DNA from 2 places in the Coralloluteibacterium thermophilum genome. Region 1 is predicted to be linked to the other one. Evidence: predicted binding sites of a transcription regulator. Region 1 holds the regulator's gene; the other holds the start of a gene.
The links. The regulator FliA, encoded in region 1, starts transcription of late flagellar genes. The targets are predictions, from matches to a motif close to TAAAGTTTNNCNNNCNNNGGCCGATAA.
Positions count from the first base shown of each region.

Region 2: the regulator FliA is predicted to act here: its motif matches at 5,606-5,632, upstream of ACFO3Q_RS13165 (chemotaxis protein).

Region 1 is NZ_JBHSGG010000007.1:81,505-88,939, reverse strand. Features, by position in the region: partial or broken gene flhF (flagellar biosynthesis protein FlhF) at 1-1,243, shown strand, start outside; gene ACFO3Q_RS03905 (MinD/ParA family protein) at 1,233-2,114, shown strand; gene ACFO3Q_RS03900 (RNA polymerase sigma factor FliA) at 2,111-2,860, shown strand; gene ACFO3Q_RS03895 (chemotaxis response regulator CheY) at 2,875-3,267, shown strand; gene ACFO3Q_RS03890 (protein phosphatase CheZ) at 3,264-3,887, shown strand; gene ACFO3Q_RS03885 (chemotaxis protein CheA) at 3,913-5,571, shown strand; gene ACFO3Q_RS03880 (flagellar motor protein) at 5,579-6,319, shown strand; gene motD (flagellar motor protein MotD) at 6,333-7,253, shown strand; gene ACFO3Q_RS03870 (ParA family protein) at 7,255-7,435, shown strand, end outside.
Region 2 is NZ_JBHSGG010000037.1:2,518-9,952, reverse strand. Features, by position in the region: gene ACFO3Q_RS13200 (class I SAM-dependent methyltransferase) at 1-595, opposite strand, end outside; gene aceK (bifunctional isocitrate dehydrogenase kinase/phosphatase) at 627-2,354, opposite strand; gene ACFO3Q_RS13190 (LysM peptidoglycan-binding domain-containing protein) at 2,585-2,842, opposite strand; gene ACFO3Q_RS13185 (ATP-binding protein) at 2,879-4,114, opposite strand; gene ACFO3Q_RS13180 (flagellar protein FlgN) at 4,162-4,509, opposite strand; gene flgM (flagellar biosynthesis anti-sigma factor FlgM) at 4,509-4,811, opposite strand; gene flgA (flagellar basal body P-ring formation chaperone FlgA) at 4,885-5,535, opposite strand; gene ACFO3Q_RS13165 (chemotaxis protein) at 5,641-6,579, shown strand; gene flgB (flagellar basal body rod protein FlgB) at 7,038-7,435, shown strand, end outside.

The DNA.
Region 1 (7,435 bases):
CCAGGAGGCGCTGCGCGCGGCCAGTGCGCAGCAGGCGGCGACCGCCGCCCCCGCTCCCGTCCCCGCCCCGGCGGCCCCCGCCGCCGCCGCGCCGGCGCCGCGCGCCGGGGAACCGGCGCTGCCCTCCTTCGCGGAGCGCCTGGCCGCCCTGCAGGCCGGGCAGCCCATGCCGGCCACGCCCTCGGCCGCCGCCGCGGTGCCGCGCGCGCAGCTGGTGGATACGCAGGCGCTGGCCGCTGCGGTCAAGGCCGCGCCGGCCGTGCCCGGGCCGGTCCCGGCACCGCCCGCCGCCGCGTCGCCCGGACTCGCCGCGGTGCCGGCCGCACCCGGGCCGCAGGCCGAACCCGCGCTGGACGAGGTCCGCAACGAGCTGGCGGCCATGCGCGAGATGATCGAGCGCGAGATGGCGCGCCTCGGCGACGAGCGGCTGCGCGGCGCGCCGGTGCGCGCCCAGGCCCTCGACACCCTGTCCGACTACGGCGTGGAGATCGACCTCGCGCGCGTCGTCGCCGCGCAGATCCCGGTCGACATGGAGCCGGCCCGCGCCAAGGGCCTGATGCTCGGCCTGCTGGCCAAGAAGCTCGCGATCACCGACTACGACCCGGTCGACGAGGGCGGCATCGTCGCGCTCATCGGCCCGACCGGCGCCGGCAAGACCACCACGCTGGCCAAGCTCGCGGCGCGCTACGCCGCCCGCCACGGCGCCCGCAACGTCGCCCTGGTGACCACCGACACCGTGCGCGTCGGCGGCCGCGAGCAGCTCGCCGCCTACGGCCGCCTGCTCGGCATGGCGGTGTTCGAGGCGGACAACGAGCAGGCCCTGGTCGGCCTGCTGGAGCGCCTGTCCGACTACGGCCTGGTGCTGGTGGACACCGCCGGCCTGTCGCAGCGCGACCGTGCCCTGATGACCCGTCTGTCGTGGCTGCGCGACACCCATCGCGTGCGCAGCCTGCTGGTGCTGCCGGCCAACGCCCATCCCGCCGACCTCGACGAGACCGTGCGCCGCTTCCGCAGCGTCGGGCCGGAGGCCGTGGTGCTGAGCAAGGTCGACGAGACCGGCCGCCTCGGTGCCGCGCTGTCGGTGCTGGTGCGCCATGCCCTGCCGCTGGCCTTCGTCGCCGACGGCCAGAACGTGCCCCAGGACCTGCAGCGCGCCGAAGCCCACCGCATCGTGCTGCGCCTGGATGCCCTGCGTCGCGCCGCCGACGCCCACAACGAACCGGAGACCGCGCATGTCGCCTGAGATCCATCCCCCGCGCGACGGCGTGCGCGTCCCCGAACAGGCCGCCGCCCTCGCGCGCCCGCCGGTGCGGGTCATCGCGGTGACCAGCGGCAAGGGCGGGGTCGGCAAGACCAATGTCTCGGTGAACCTGGGCGTGGCCCTGGCCGCCGCCGGCCGCAAGACCCTGCTGCTCGACGCCGACCTCGGCCTCGCCAACGTGGACGTGATGCTCGGCCTGTCGCCGCGCTTCACCCTGGCCGACGTGATGGCCGGCCGCTGCGCGCTGGCCGACACCATCCTCGACGGCCCGCACGGGCTCGGCATCGTCCCGGCCGCCAGCGGCAAGCGCCACATGGCGGAGCTGTCGCCGGCCGAGCACGTGGGCCTGATCCGCGCCTTCTCCGAGATCGAGCGCCCGGTGGACACCCTGCTGGTGGACACCGGCGCCGGCATCAACGACGCGGTGCTGACCTTCTGCCAGGCCGCGCAGGACGTGATCGTCGTGGTCTGTGACGAGCCGGCGTCGATCACCGACGCCTACGCCCTGATCAAGGTGCTCTCGCGCGAGCGCGGCGTGGAGCGCGTGCAGGTGCTGGCCAACCAGGTCGGCAGCGTCGCCGAGGGGCGCCAGCTCTACGACAAGCTGGCGCGCGTCACCGACAAGTTCCTCGACGTCACGCTCGGCTTCCTCGGCGCGGTGCCCTACGACGAATACCTGCGCCGCGCGGTCCAGCGGCAGTCGCCGGTGACCGTGACCTTCCCGTCCAGCCCCTCGGCCCGGGCCTTCCGCGACTTCGCCGGGCGCATCGAGCGCTGGCAGCCGCCGAGCGCGCCGCGCGGGCACCTCGAATTCTTCGTCGAACGCATGATCGCCGGAGGCGTCGCCGCATGATCGCTCCCGCCGCCGAATACCGCGCCGCGGCCCGTCCCAGCCCCGGCACCCTGATCGAGCAGCACGCCGAACTGGTGCGGCGCATCGCCCACCACCTGGCCGCGCGCCTGCCCGCCAGCGTCGAGGTCGACGACCTGATCCAGGCCGGCATGCTCGGCCTGATCGAGGCCTCGCGCGCCTTCGACGCCGAGCAGGGCGCGAGCTTCGAGACCTACGCCTCGATCCGCATCCGCGGCGCGATGATCGACGAGATCCGCCGCGGCGACTGGGTGCCGCGCTCGGTGCACCGCGGCGCGCGCGCCGCCGCCGCGGCCATCCACCGCATCGAGCAGGCCAACGGTCGCGCCGCGCAGCCGCAGGAGGTCGCCGCCGCGCTGGAGATGCCGCTGCCCGACTACCTGCGCCTGGTCGAGAACGCCGCGCGCGGGCACGTGCTGAGCCTGGACGCGCACGTCGAGGACGCAGGCGAGCTGCCCGACATCCGCGGCGGCGGCCCGAGCCCGGAACGCGCCCTGGAGCGCGAGGAGTTCGCCGCCCTGCTCGCGACCGAGATCGACGGCCTGCCCGAGCGCGAACGCCTGGTGCTGTCGCTGTACTACGAGCAGGAGCTCAACCTGAAGGAGATCGGCGCGGTGCTCGGCGTGAGCGAATCGCGGGTCTGCCAGATCCACGGCCAGGCGATGCTGCGCCTGCGCGGCCGCCTCGCGCCGTTCCGCGGCATCGACGACGACCTCGACAACGAATGAATCCGGAGCAGTACGTGAACAAGAACATGCGAATCCTGATCGTCGACGACTTCTCCACGATGCGCCGCATCGTGAAGAACCTCCTCGCCGATCTCGGCTACACCAACACCGTCGAGGCCGACGACGGCACCAGCGCCCTGACCGTGCTGCGCCAGGGCGGCATCGAGTTCGTCGTCACCGACTGGAACATGCCGGGCATGACCGGCATCGACCTGCTCAAGGCGATCCGCGCCGATCCCCAGCTGCGCATGCTGCCGGTGCTGATGGTCACCGCCGAATCCAAGCGCGAGCAGATCATCGAGGCCGCGCAGAACGGGGTGAACGGCTACATCATCAAGCCGTTCACCGCCATCACGCTCAAGGAGAAGCTCGACAAGATCTTCGAGCGCATGGGGGCCGCGGCATGAGCGAGGTCGCAGCAGCCGGCCATCCGGTGGTGGACCGCGCCGAGTTCGCCCAGCGCCTGCAGTCCGCGCTGGACGCGGTCGCGCGCGGGGACGAGGTGGGCCTGCGCGGCGAGGTCGAGGCGCTGGCCGCCTGGCGCGCCGCGTCGATGGTGCAGAGCCTGAGCCGCATCGCGCGCGAGCTCGGGCAGGCGCTGGGCGAGCTGCCCGCGGTCGATGCGGCCGCCGCCGAACTGCCCGACGCCTGCGACCGCCTGGACCACGTGGTCCGCACCACCGAGGAGGCCAGCCTGCGCACCCTCGACCTGGTCGAGGACAGCCGCGGCCTGATCGAGCGGGTCGCCGGCGGTCCGCTCGACGACGAGCAGCGCGCGGCGCTGGAGGCCCTGCGCGGCAAGCTCTCGGAGATGTCGCTGGCGCAGAGTTTCCAGGACCTCACCGGCCAGACCATCCGCCGCGTCGCCGCCATCGTGCGCCGCGTGCACGAGGGCTTCGGCGCGCTCGGCCTGCCGCCCGAGGAGCATCGCCGCGGCGGTCTCGCCGGCCCGGCCGTGCCCGGCCTCGACCACCACGCCGTGTCCCAGCAGGACGCGGACGACCTGCTGTCCGCGCTGGGCCTCTGAGGCCCGCGCCATCCGGAGTGCGCGCATGAGCGCCGTCAACGACGACATCGCCGCCGACTTCATCGTCGAAGCCCAGGAACTCGTCGACCGCCTCGGCGAGCAGCTGGTCGCGCTCGAGCAGGCGCCGACCGACCGCGAGCTGCTGAACGCGGTCTTCCGCGCCTTCCACACCATCAAGGGCGGCGCCGGCTTCCTCGACCTGCCGCCGATGGTGCGCCTGTGCCACGCCGTGGAGGACGCGCTCAACATCGTCCGCGACGGCGCCCACGTGCTGGACGCGGCCGACTTCGACGGCGCGCAGCGGGCGATCGACAGCGTCAACGACATGCTCGTCGCGCTGGCCGCGGGCGACCCGCTGCCGGATCCGCCGGAGGACGTGGTCGCGCATTTCCGCGCCATCCGGCCCGGCGGCGGCGCCGTGGCCGCCGCGCCCGCATCCGCGCCCGCGCCGAAGGCGGCGCCCCGGCCGAAGGCCAAGGCGAAGGCCGGCGAGGCGCCGGCCCAGGCCGAGCCGCCGGAAGTGACCGTGCGCGTGGACACGCGCCGGCTCGACACCATCGTCAACCTCGTCGGCGAGCTGGTGCTCGCCCGCAACCGCCTCAAGACCCTGCGCGAGAGCCTGCGCGACGACCAGCTCGACCGCGCCGTGGGCGCGCTCGACATCGCCACCAGCCGCCTGCAGTCGGCGGTGATGAAGACCCGCATGCAGCCGGTGGGGCGGGTGTTCGCGCGCTTCCCCAAGCTGGCCCGCGACGTCGCGCGCAGCCTGGGCAAGGACGTCGAGCTGCACATGGACGGCGTCGACACCGAGCTCGACCGCAACCTCGTCGAGACCCTGGCCGATCCGCTGGTGCACCTGGTGCGCAACGCGATCGACCACGGCATCGAGTCCGCCGACCTGCGTGCGCGCCTGGGCAAGCCGCGCGCCGGCAACGTCTACCTCAACGCCGTGCAGGAGGGCGACCACGTCACCATCGAGGTGCGCGACGACGGCGCCGGCATCGACCCGGAGCGCCTGCGCGCCAAGGCGCGCGAGCGCGGCCTGATCGACGACGAGACCGCGGCGCGGCTGACGCCGGAGGAATGCCTGCAGCTGGTGTTCCTCGCCGGGCTGTCGACCAAGTCGCAGGTCAGCGACCTGTCCGGCCGCGGCGTCGGCATGGACGTGGTGCAGTCCAAGGTGCGCGAGCTGTCCGGCGAGGTGCGCATCCAGTCCGAGATCGGGCGCGGCAGCCGGTTCCTGATCCGCGTGCCGCTGACGCTCGCGATCCTGCCGACCCTGCTGATCCAGTGCGCCAACGCGGTCTACGCGCTGCCGCTGGCGCGCGTGGTCGAGGTGATCGGCTGCAAGCCGTCCGACCGGCGCTGGATCAACGGGCGCGCCACCCTCGACATGCGCGAGCGGCCGCTGCCGCTGGTCGACCTGCGCCACTGGCTGGAACTGCCCGAGGTGCAGACCGAGGGGCTCACCATCGTCGTGCTGCAGGGACGCGACGCGCGCTTCGGCCTGGTCGTCGACGCGGTGCGCGGGCGCGAGGAGATCGTCATCAAGCCGCTGCCGCGCGCGCTGCGCGGACTGCAGGGCTACGCCGGCGCGACCCTCATCGGCGACGGCAGCCTCGCGCTGATCCTCGACGTCGACGGGATCGGCGGCGACTCAAGTTCGACCCCCGCGCGCCGATAGCTTCGCCATGGACGTTCTCAGCCTCGCAGGTCTGTTGCTCGCGCTGGTCGCGCTGGTCGGTGGCAGCATCCTCAAGGGTGCCGGCATCGCCGGACTGTGGTCGCCTGCGGCCTTCGTGATCGTCATCGTCGGTACCGTCGCCGCGATCCTGCTGCAGACGCCGATGGCGACGCTCAAGCGCGCGCTCGGCATGGCGTCGTGGGTGTTCAGCCCGCCGGCCTCCTCGCGCGAGGCGCAGCTCGCGCAGGTCGTGGAGTGGGCCAACGTCGCGCGCAAGCAGGGCCTGCTCGGGCTCGAGGCCGAGGTGCGGCAGCAGACCGACCCCTTCGTGCAGAAGGGCCTGCAGATGCTGGTCGACGGCATGGAGCCGGAGGCCATCCGGCAGATGCTGGAGGTCGAGGTCGGCGCGCAGGAGAGCCAGGGCCTGGCCGCGGCCAAGGTGTACGAGGGCATGGGCATCTATGCGCCCACGCTCGGCATCATCGGCGCGGTGCTGGGCCTGATGTCGGTGATGCAGAACCTCGCCGATCCGAGCAAGCTCGGCCAGGGCATCGCCGCGGCCTTCACCGCGACGATCTACGGCATCGGCGCCGCCAACCTGATGTTCCTGCCGATGGCCAACAAGCTGAAGGGCCTCGTCGAGCAGCGCACCGGCGAGCGCGAGATGATGATCGAGGGGCTGATCGCGATCGCGCAGGGCGAGAACCCGCGCAACATCGAAGCGCGCCTCGCCGGCTACCTGAACTGAGCGCGCCACGGCCATGGCGCGCAGGAAACGGCACGAGGAACACCAGAACCACGAGGCGTGGGCGATCCCCTATGCCGACCTGCTGACCCTGCTGCTCGCCTTCTTCGTCGTCATGTACGCGATCTCCTCGCTCAACGAGGGCAAGTACCGGGTGCTGTCGAACTCGCTGTCCGAGGCCTTCGGCGGCTCGCCGCGCTCGATCCAGCCGATCCAGGTCGGGCCGGTCGCGCCGGCCGAGGTGTCGCCCGAACACGTGCGCCCGGTGCCGCTGGGCGTGCGCGCCAATCCCATCCGCCTCTCGCCGAGCATGCGCGCGGCCAACGGCCCGCAGCTGGCGGAGCGCAGGCCCGCCTACCTGCCGGTGTCCATCCCCAGCAACGACCGCGAGCGCTTCATGTACCGCGGCGCGCAGCAGCAGCTGCGCAGCATCGCCGCGCGCCTGCAGGCCGCGCTGGAGGACCTGGTGCGCGAGGACCTGGTGGTCATGCGCCGCGAGCAGCTGTGGCTGGAGGTCGAGATCAAGAGCGACATCCTGTTCCCGAGCGGCTCGGCGGTGCTGAGCCTGTCCGCGCTGGAGACCATCGCGCGGCTCGGCGCGATCCTCGCCGAGGTGCCGAACGACGTGCACGTCGAGGGGCATACCGACGACGTGCCGATCAGCACCGCGCAGTACCCGTCGAACTGGGAACTCTCCGCGGCGCGCGCGGCCAGCGTCGTGCACAGCCTCGCCGTGCAGGGCGTCGCGCAGGACCGGATGGCCGTGGTCGGGCAGGGCGAATTCCGCCCGCGCGAGAGCAACGCCACGCCCGAAGGTCGCAACGCGAACCGCCGCGTGGTGCTGGTGATCCTCGCCGAGCCCGAGGGGCTGTCGCGCGACAGTCCCGCGCTGCACGCCGGCGAAGTGCCGGTTTCCACCGATTCCGAGGCAGGCTGACATGCAGGTTTGGACCATCGCGAACCAGAAGGGCGGCGTGGGCAAGACCACCACCACGCTGGCGCTGGGCTACTGGCTGGCGCGCCAGGGCGCGCAGGTGCTGCAGATCGACCTCGACCCGCACGCCTCCCTGAGCCGCGCCCACGGGGTGCCGGCCGAACCGGCGCCGCAGGGCACGTTGG
Region 2 (7,435 bases), on a different contig from region 1:
CGAAGAAGGCCTCGAACATGGCCGCGTCGGTGCCCGCCATGGTCCAGTTGTGCACGTTGCGGAAGGTCAGCACCAGGTCTGCGCTGCCGGCCGGGCCGAGCACCGGCGCGGCCGGGTCGTAGGTGACGATGGCGGGGCGGCCGTAGACCGACGGGTCCTCGGCGAACTTGGTGCGCAGCCGCTCGATGCCGCGCTGGCGACCCTCGCGTCCCTGCGGCGTGTCGGCGCGCGCCGGGTCCGGCAGGGCGGCGATGTAGCGGCCGTCCTCGCGCAGCAGCGGCGCCAGGATCTCCGCGTACCAGCCGGCGCCGGGGGTGATCTCGATGACGGTCTGGCCGGGCGCGATGCCGAAGAAGCCGAGCGTCTCGCGCGGGTTGCGCCAGGCATCGCGGGCGCGGTGTTCGGCGCTGCGCCAGGTGCCTTCCAGCACGCCGTCGAGGCGCGCGGCGAAGGTGTCCTCGACGCTGGCGAGGTCGGCGGGCGGCGCGGGCTCGGAGAGATCGTCCACTGCCGGTGCCGTGCCGGGCGAGGTGGTGCAGCCGGCCGCGAGCGCGGCGGCGAGGATCGAGGCCAGAAGCGTAGGACGGGGACCCATGCGCGACTCCATGAACGAATGGCGCCGCAATCTAGCACGCCGCCGCGACAGGCCGGCCCTCGCGATGGAGGCGACGGTGGTCCGGATAGGGCGGCACGTCGAGCGGGCGCCCATGCGCCAGCTCGGCCTGCACGGCCTGCCACCAGGCGGGATCGAAGAGCTCGCCGTGGGTCTCCAGCAGTGCGCGGTGGAGCGCGGGGCGCAGGCCGAGGAACTGCGGGAACTGCGCCGGGAACACGTCGCCCGGCGCGGCGTAGACCGCCTCGTCCAGCGGCAGCAGCACGGCGTCCTCGTCGAGTTCGGGCAGCGCGCGGAAGCGGCAGCGCTCCAGCTCGCACAGCTCGTCGTAGTCGTAGAAGATCGCGCGACCGTTGCGGCTGATGCCGAAGTTCTTGAGCAGCAGGTCGCCGGCGAAGATGCCGCTGCGCGCGAGGTCCTTGATCGCCTGCCCGTAGTCGAGCACGGCGGCGCGCGCGGCGTCGTCGTCGACCTCCTTCAGGTAGAGGTTCAACGGGCGCAGCCGGCGCTCGATGTAGCAGTGCCGGATCAGCACGTCCTCGCCGTCCAGCTCCACCGTCTGCGCGCAGGCCTCCAGCAGGCCCGCCAGCAGGCCGGGCTCGAAGCGCGCGCGCGGGAAGCGCAGGGTGCGGAACTCCTGTGCATCCACCAGGCGCCCGACGCGGTCGTGGCGCTGCACCAGGCGGTAGCGACCGATGACGTCGGCGCGCGACATCGGCTTGTTCGGCCCGAAGCGGTCGCGGATCAGCTTGAACACCAGCGGGTGGCCCGGCAGGGTGAACACCATCATGACCAGGCCGGGCGTGCCCTCGGCGATCACGAAGCGCTCGTCCGGATTCCGCTCCAGGTGGCGCATCAGGCGGCGGAAGCGCTCGGTCTTGGCCTGCTTGGCGCGGCCCAGCGAGGCGTAGATCTCGTCCACCGGCTTGCGCGGCAGCAGCGAGCGCAGGAACACCACCGCGTCGCCCACGGTCGGCAGGTCCGCGTGGAACCAGCTGCGCGCATAGCCGAACAGCATCGACACCTCGTCGCGCACGGTGAGCGCCGCGTCCGCGCGGACGCCGCCGGGTCCGTTGGTCAGCGCGATCACCAGCGGGCACCAGCCGGTCTCGGAGAAGGTGCGGCCGACCAGGTAGGCGCGCTGCTCGCGGTAGAACACCGTGCGCAGCAGCTCGATCGAGCGCAGTGGGTCCTGGCCGGGCGCCGGTGCCAGCGCCCGCGCCAGCGCGGCGGCGTCCGCGTCCGCATCGGCGAAGCCGCCGACGAAGGCGAAGTCGCCCAGGAGCAGGCGGCAGGTGGCCTCCAGGTCGTCGCCGATCGCGTACACGTGGCGGGGCGCCGGATGGGTGATGTGGTCCGTCGGCTCGATGCCGGCGGCCTCGAACTCGATGGCCGGATCCACGCCGCGGGTGTTGAACAGCCGTCGCGTCAGCGAGTTGAAGAAGGTCTTGTTGAGTTCGCTGTCGAGGAAGCCGGCGATGGCCTCGGCGTAGGCGGTGCGCACCTGCCGCCACAGCATGTGCGACCGGATGCGCTCGCCGAAGCGCGCGTCGAGGCGCGCCAGGGTCTCGGCCAGACACTCCTCGTAGAGGTCGATGCGCGCCACCGCGTCGGCGCGCGCACCGGCCCAGTCGCACTGCGCGAAACGCCGCTGCGCCCGCCGCGTGATGTCGCCGAAGCGCGCGTCGTAGTCGGCGAAGGCGTCGACGAGGAGCGCGGCGATGGCGGCGGCGGTGGTCATTGGGGTGGAGCGGGAATCGGGAATCGGGAATGGGGACCTGGAGGGCGATCCGGCCCTACGGTAGCGCCCCGGGGTGGAGCGGGAGTCGGGAATCGGGAATGGGGACCCGGGGGGGCGATCCGGCCCTGCCGTAGCGCTACGTTGCCAACGCTGCGCAACGACCGAAGAGCGCTGCTTCGGGCCGCAGCAGCCCGCCTCCCGTTCCCGATTCCCCATTCCCGCTTCCCGCCTCACCCCCTGTGCGGCAACGTCAGCACGGTCCCCGGCTTCAGCGCCCGCGGGTCGCCGATCACCTCGCGGTTGGCGGTGAGGATGTGCTGGGCGGCGTCGGGATCGCCGTAGTGCGCGCGAGCGATGCCTTCGAGCGTGTCGCCTTCCACCACCGTGTAGCCCACGCCGGTGTAGGCGGAGCCCTGGTCCTTGAGGTTGTCGCTCGACAGCACGTCGGACTTGTCCGGGATCTGCTCGGGCTTGTCGGGGTCGGGCATGGCGGCCTCCGGTCGGGCGTCTGCGGATGCCCGACTTTAGGCGCCGTCCGGGCCAATGCGACGTGACGGCGCCGCCGCTCGGTCCGCGGCCGCCGTGGGCTGGCGGATCGGCAGCACGATGCGGAAGGTGGTGCCGGCGCCCGGCGTCGAGGCGACCTCGATGCGGCCGTGGTGCTTGGCGACGATGCCGTAGGAGATCGACAACCCCAGCCCCGTCCCGTGGCCGACCGGCTTGGTCGTGAAGAAGGGATCGAACACCCGCGGCAGGGCGTCCTCGGGGATGCCCTCGCCGCTGTCCCTGACGCTCACCCACACCTCGTCGCCGTCGACCCCGGTGGTCAGCGCGATGGTGCCGCGGTCCTTGATCGCCTGGCCGGCGTTGACCAGCACGTTCATGAACACCTGGTTGAGCTCCGACGGCAGGCATTCGACCGGCGGCAGGCTGCCGTAGTGCTTCTCCAGCGTGACCTTGTACTTCAGCTCGTTCCAGACGATGTTGAGGGTCGACTCCAGGCCCTTGTGCAGGTCCACCGCCCGGAAGGGCTCGTTGCGCCCGGAGTACGAGAAGTCCTTGAGGTCCTGGACGATCTTGGTGACCCGCTCGATCCCCTCGCGCGACTCGGCCAGCAGCTCGGGCAGGTCCTGGGCGAGGAAGTCGATGTCGAGTTTCTGGCGCAGCTCGGCGATCTCGGCGCGCCAGGCGCGGGGGTCGGCATCGCCGAGCGCGCGCTCGTAGTTCTCGATGAGGCTGAACACCCGGCGCAGATAGTCCTGCAGGGTGCCGAGGTTGGAGTGGACGTAGCCGATGGGGTTGTTGATCTCGTGCGCGACGCCGGCGGCGAGCTGGCCGATGGAGGCCATCTTCTCCGACTGCAGGAGGATCTCCTGGGCGCCGGCGACCTGCAGGTAGTTGCGGCTGAGTTCGGCGTGGCGGCGTTCGAGGTCGGCCTGGCGGGCGGTGTCCTCGCTGACGTCGCGCACCATCAGCGCCAGTCCTTCGACGTCTGTGCGCAGGTGGGCGGCGACCCGGAGCGTCAGCGGACCGTCGCCGGTGCCGAGCGCCGAGACCCGGACGCAGGGCGCGGCGCCGGGTTCCGGGACCAGGCTGGCGAGCGGCGCGAGATCGCCGTCGGCGGCGCCGAGCCGGCGCGCCAGCGCGTGCGCGGCGGGATTGGCGTAGTCGCAGCGGTGGTCCGCGTCGAAGAGGACGACGGCGTCGTCGAGCGATTCGACGAAGGCGTGCAGGGCAGGAACGAGGGCGGGCGTGCTCATTCCCCGGAGTCTAGCCTCCGATTGCGGCACCGGCCCCGCGTGCGGCCTCAGACGACGGCGAGCGCGCGCGGCAGGCTGCCGCCGCCGGCGACGCCGCGGGCGTCGTAGCCCGGCGCGGCATCGACCCGGCCCAGGTGGCGCAGCGCCCAGGTGACCTCGCGCCGGCGCCGCGCGAGCAGCGCGCCGTTGGCGCGGTTGAGCTCGGCCAGGGCGCGGACGCGTTCCCCGGCGTCGGCCGGCTGCGGCTCGGCCTCCACCGCGCGCAGCGCGGCCAGCTTGGCCTCCGTGGCGCGCAGCAGGGCGTCCACGTCGTGCTCCAGCAGGGCCCGACGCTCGGCCGCGAGGGCCTCGGCCAGCCGATCGAGGCTGGCCGCGCTGGCGATGCCGGCCTCCATCAGGTCCTGCCTTCGAACGCCAGCATGGCGTCGGCGATCCGGCGCGGGTTCACGGTGTAGCTGCCGTCGTCGATCGACGCGCGCAGCGCCGCGACGCGGGTGCCGTCGAACGGGGCGCCGACATCCTGACGCTGCAGCGACTGCAGGCTGCTGCCTTCGCTGCTCAGGCGCACGCTGTCGGCATCGGGCCTGGCGGCCACCGGTGCGTCGCGGTTGGCGCCGGCACGCTCGACGCCCGGGCCGGCGACCGAGGCGAGACGGTAGATGTTCGGCATCCCGGCGCCTTCGATTTTGTTGCTCATGATCGTTGATCCTCTGGCGAGGTGAACCGGGTATCGGCGGCCTGCGTCAAGACTTTAGCGCGACGTGCCCGCATCAACGACCCACCATGATCTCACCCGACGGCGAGACGCGACCCTGCACCACGCGCCGGCTCGAGCTGTTCTCGACCGCGACGCGGTCGTCGATGCCGGCGTCGCCCAGCGCCTTGCCCTGCATGCGGATCTCGATCGGGCCGTCGCGCGAGACCAGCACCACCTGGTCGCCGCGGCGCACCAGGCGCGGGGCGACGAGGTCGTTGCTGCCGATCACGCTGCCGGCGGCCAGGGTCCGGCGCGCGCTGCGGCCGATGGCGGCCGACGGATCGGCGAGGGCAGCACCGACGATGCGCGCGGCGTCGCGGCGCTCCACCACGAAGTCGCGCTCGGTCACCACCTCGCCCGCGCCGACGCTGCGGGTGAGCACGAGGACGTCCTGGCTGCGGCGCACGCGCACGGGCACGAACAGGCGCCAGCCGCTGGCGTCGCCGCAGCGCACCTCGACGGTGCCGGCGCTCGCCGCCTCGCCGCTCAGGCCGCTGGCGCAGCGCGGCAGGCGGAGGGCCGGATCGACCTGCGCCTCCGCATCGGCGCCGCCGGCGACCGCGGCCAGCGCCGCCGCGCGGATCGACGCGACCGGCTCGAACTCCATGGCCGCCGCCGGCAGGGCCAGCAGGAAGAGGGCTGCGAGGAATGCGGTACGGAACATCGGATGCCTGCCGTGGACGGGACGGCAGGCAGGGTGCAAGCCGCGTGCCGCGGCACCGCCCGCGCCCCGCTCAAGTTGCGCGCGCCCGGGCCGATCTTGCCGGACATGCGCCACGACCTGCTCGACCGAATCGACCAGCGGACCCGGCTCGCCGGCCACAACCGGCTGGCCCTGCTGCTGTTCCGCCTGGGCGGCTGCCAGCTGTTCGGCATCAACGTGTTCAAGGTGCAGGAAGTGCTGCGCCGGCCGCCGCTGTTCGGGCTGCCGCGCCTGCCGCCGCAGTTCGTGGGCGTGGCCGACGTGCGCCAGCGCTCGGTGCCCGTGCTCGACCTGGGCGCGTCGATCTCGCACCCCGAGCGGCTCGCGTCCGCCGAGGAACCCAGCTACCTCATCGTCACCGAGTTCAACCGCTCGGTGCAGGGCTTCCTGGTCAGCGCGGTGGACCGCATCGTCAACATCGCGGTGGAGGACGTCTCGCCGCCGCCGGAGATCGGCGGCGACCAGACCTACCTGACCGCGGTGGCGCGCTACGGCAGCGAGCTGATCCAGGTCATCGACGTCGAGCGCGTGCTCGCCGAACTCTCCGACAACCGCCTGGTGACCCAGCTCGCCGAGCCGGTCGCGCTGCCCGAGGGCCACGACCTGCAGATCCTGGTGGTGGACGACTCGCGCGTCGCCTGCAGCCAGATCCGCCAGGTGCTCGAACACCTCGGCGTGGCCGCGACCGTGATGTCCGACGGCCGCCAGGCGCTCGACCACCTCAAGCGGATGGTCGCCGCCGGCGAGGATCCCGTGGCGCACTACGCCATGGTCATCTCCGACATCGAGATGCCGGTGATGGACGGCTACACCCTCACCACCGAGATCCGCCGCGACCCTGCCCTCGCCGGTCTCTACGTGCTCCTGCACACCTCGCTGTCGGGCGTGTTCAACAACGCCATGGTCGAGCGCGTCGGCGCGGACGCCTTCGTCGCCAAGTACTCGGCCAGCGAACTCGGCGCGCACGTGATGCAGAGGTTGATGACGGTGCTGGAGGCGGCGTAGGGGGCTGGGGGCTGAAGCGGGAAGGGGGAATCGGGAAGCGGGACCTGGAGGTCGTTCCGGTCTGCGGTCGCCCTTCTTCGCAGCGCGTCGCAACGGCGCTGCGACACCCTTCGTTGCCGTTCCGTCGCGCGCTTCGACCGGTCGCGACTGAAGTCGCTCCTACGGGGAACTTTGGTGGGGACGCGGTTCCGATATCGATCTCCGATTGGCGACCCCACTTCATGGGAGCTGTCGCTGTAGGAGCGACTTCAGTCCCGATGGCGCGGCCTGGATGTGGCGGAGCGTCCGAGCCGCCTCGACAGACGCGCTCTTCTCCGTAGCGCCTCATGCGGGCCGCAGCCGTCAGCGCCCGTGGCCCCTCCCATTCCCGATTCCCGCCTCCCCCTTCCCGCTCCACCCAAAGCTGGCACGCCCCTTGCCTCATCCGGGCCACCACTGGTCCAACCCGAGGGGGCGACATGGCGATTCCCTTTTCATCGGCGTACGGAGTGCACGGCGAGGCGCTGGGCCTGCGCGAGCAGCGCCTGAAGCTGATCGCGTCGAACCTCGCGAACGCCGACACGCCGAACTACAAGGCGCGCGATCTCGACTTCACCCGCGCGCTGCAGAGCGCGATGGCCGGCACGCAGCCGGCCGGCGGGCTGGAGAAGACCCGCGCGCTGCACCTCGACCCGCTCGGCATGCCGGCGGGGAGCGCGGTGTTCGAGCGCGCGCCGCTGCAGCCCAGCCTCGACGGCAACACGGTCGACACCGGCGTCGAACAGGCCGCCTACGGCCGCGCCGCGCTGGAATACCGCGCCAGCCTGTCGTTCTTCGAGGGCAAGGTGCGCGGCCTGCTGACCGCCATCACCGGCCA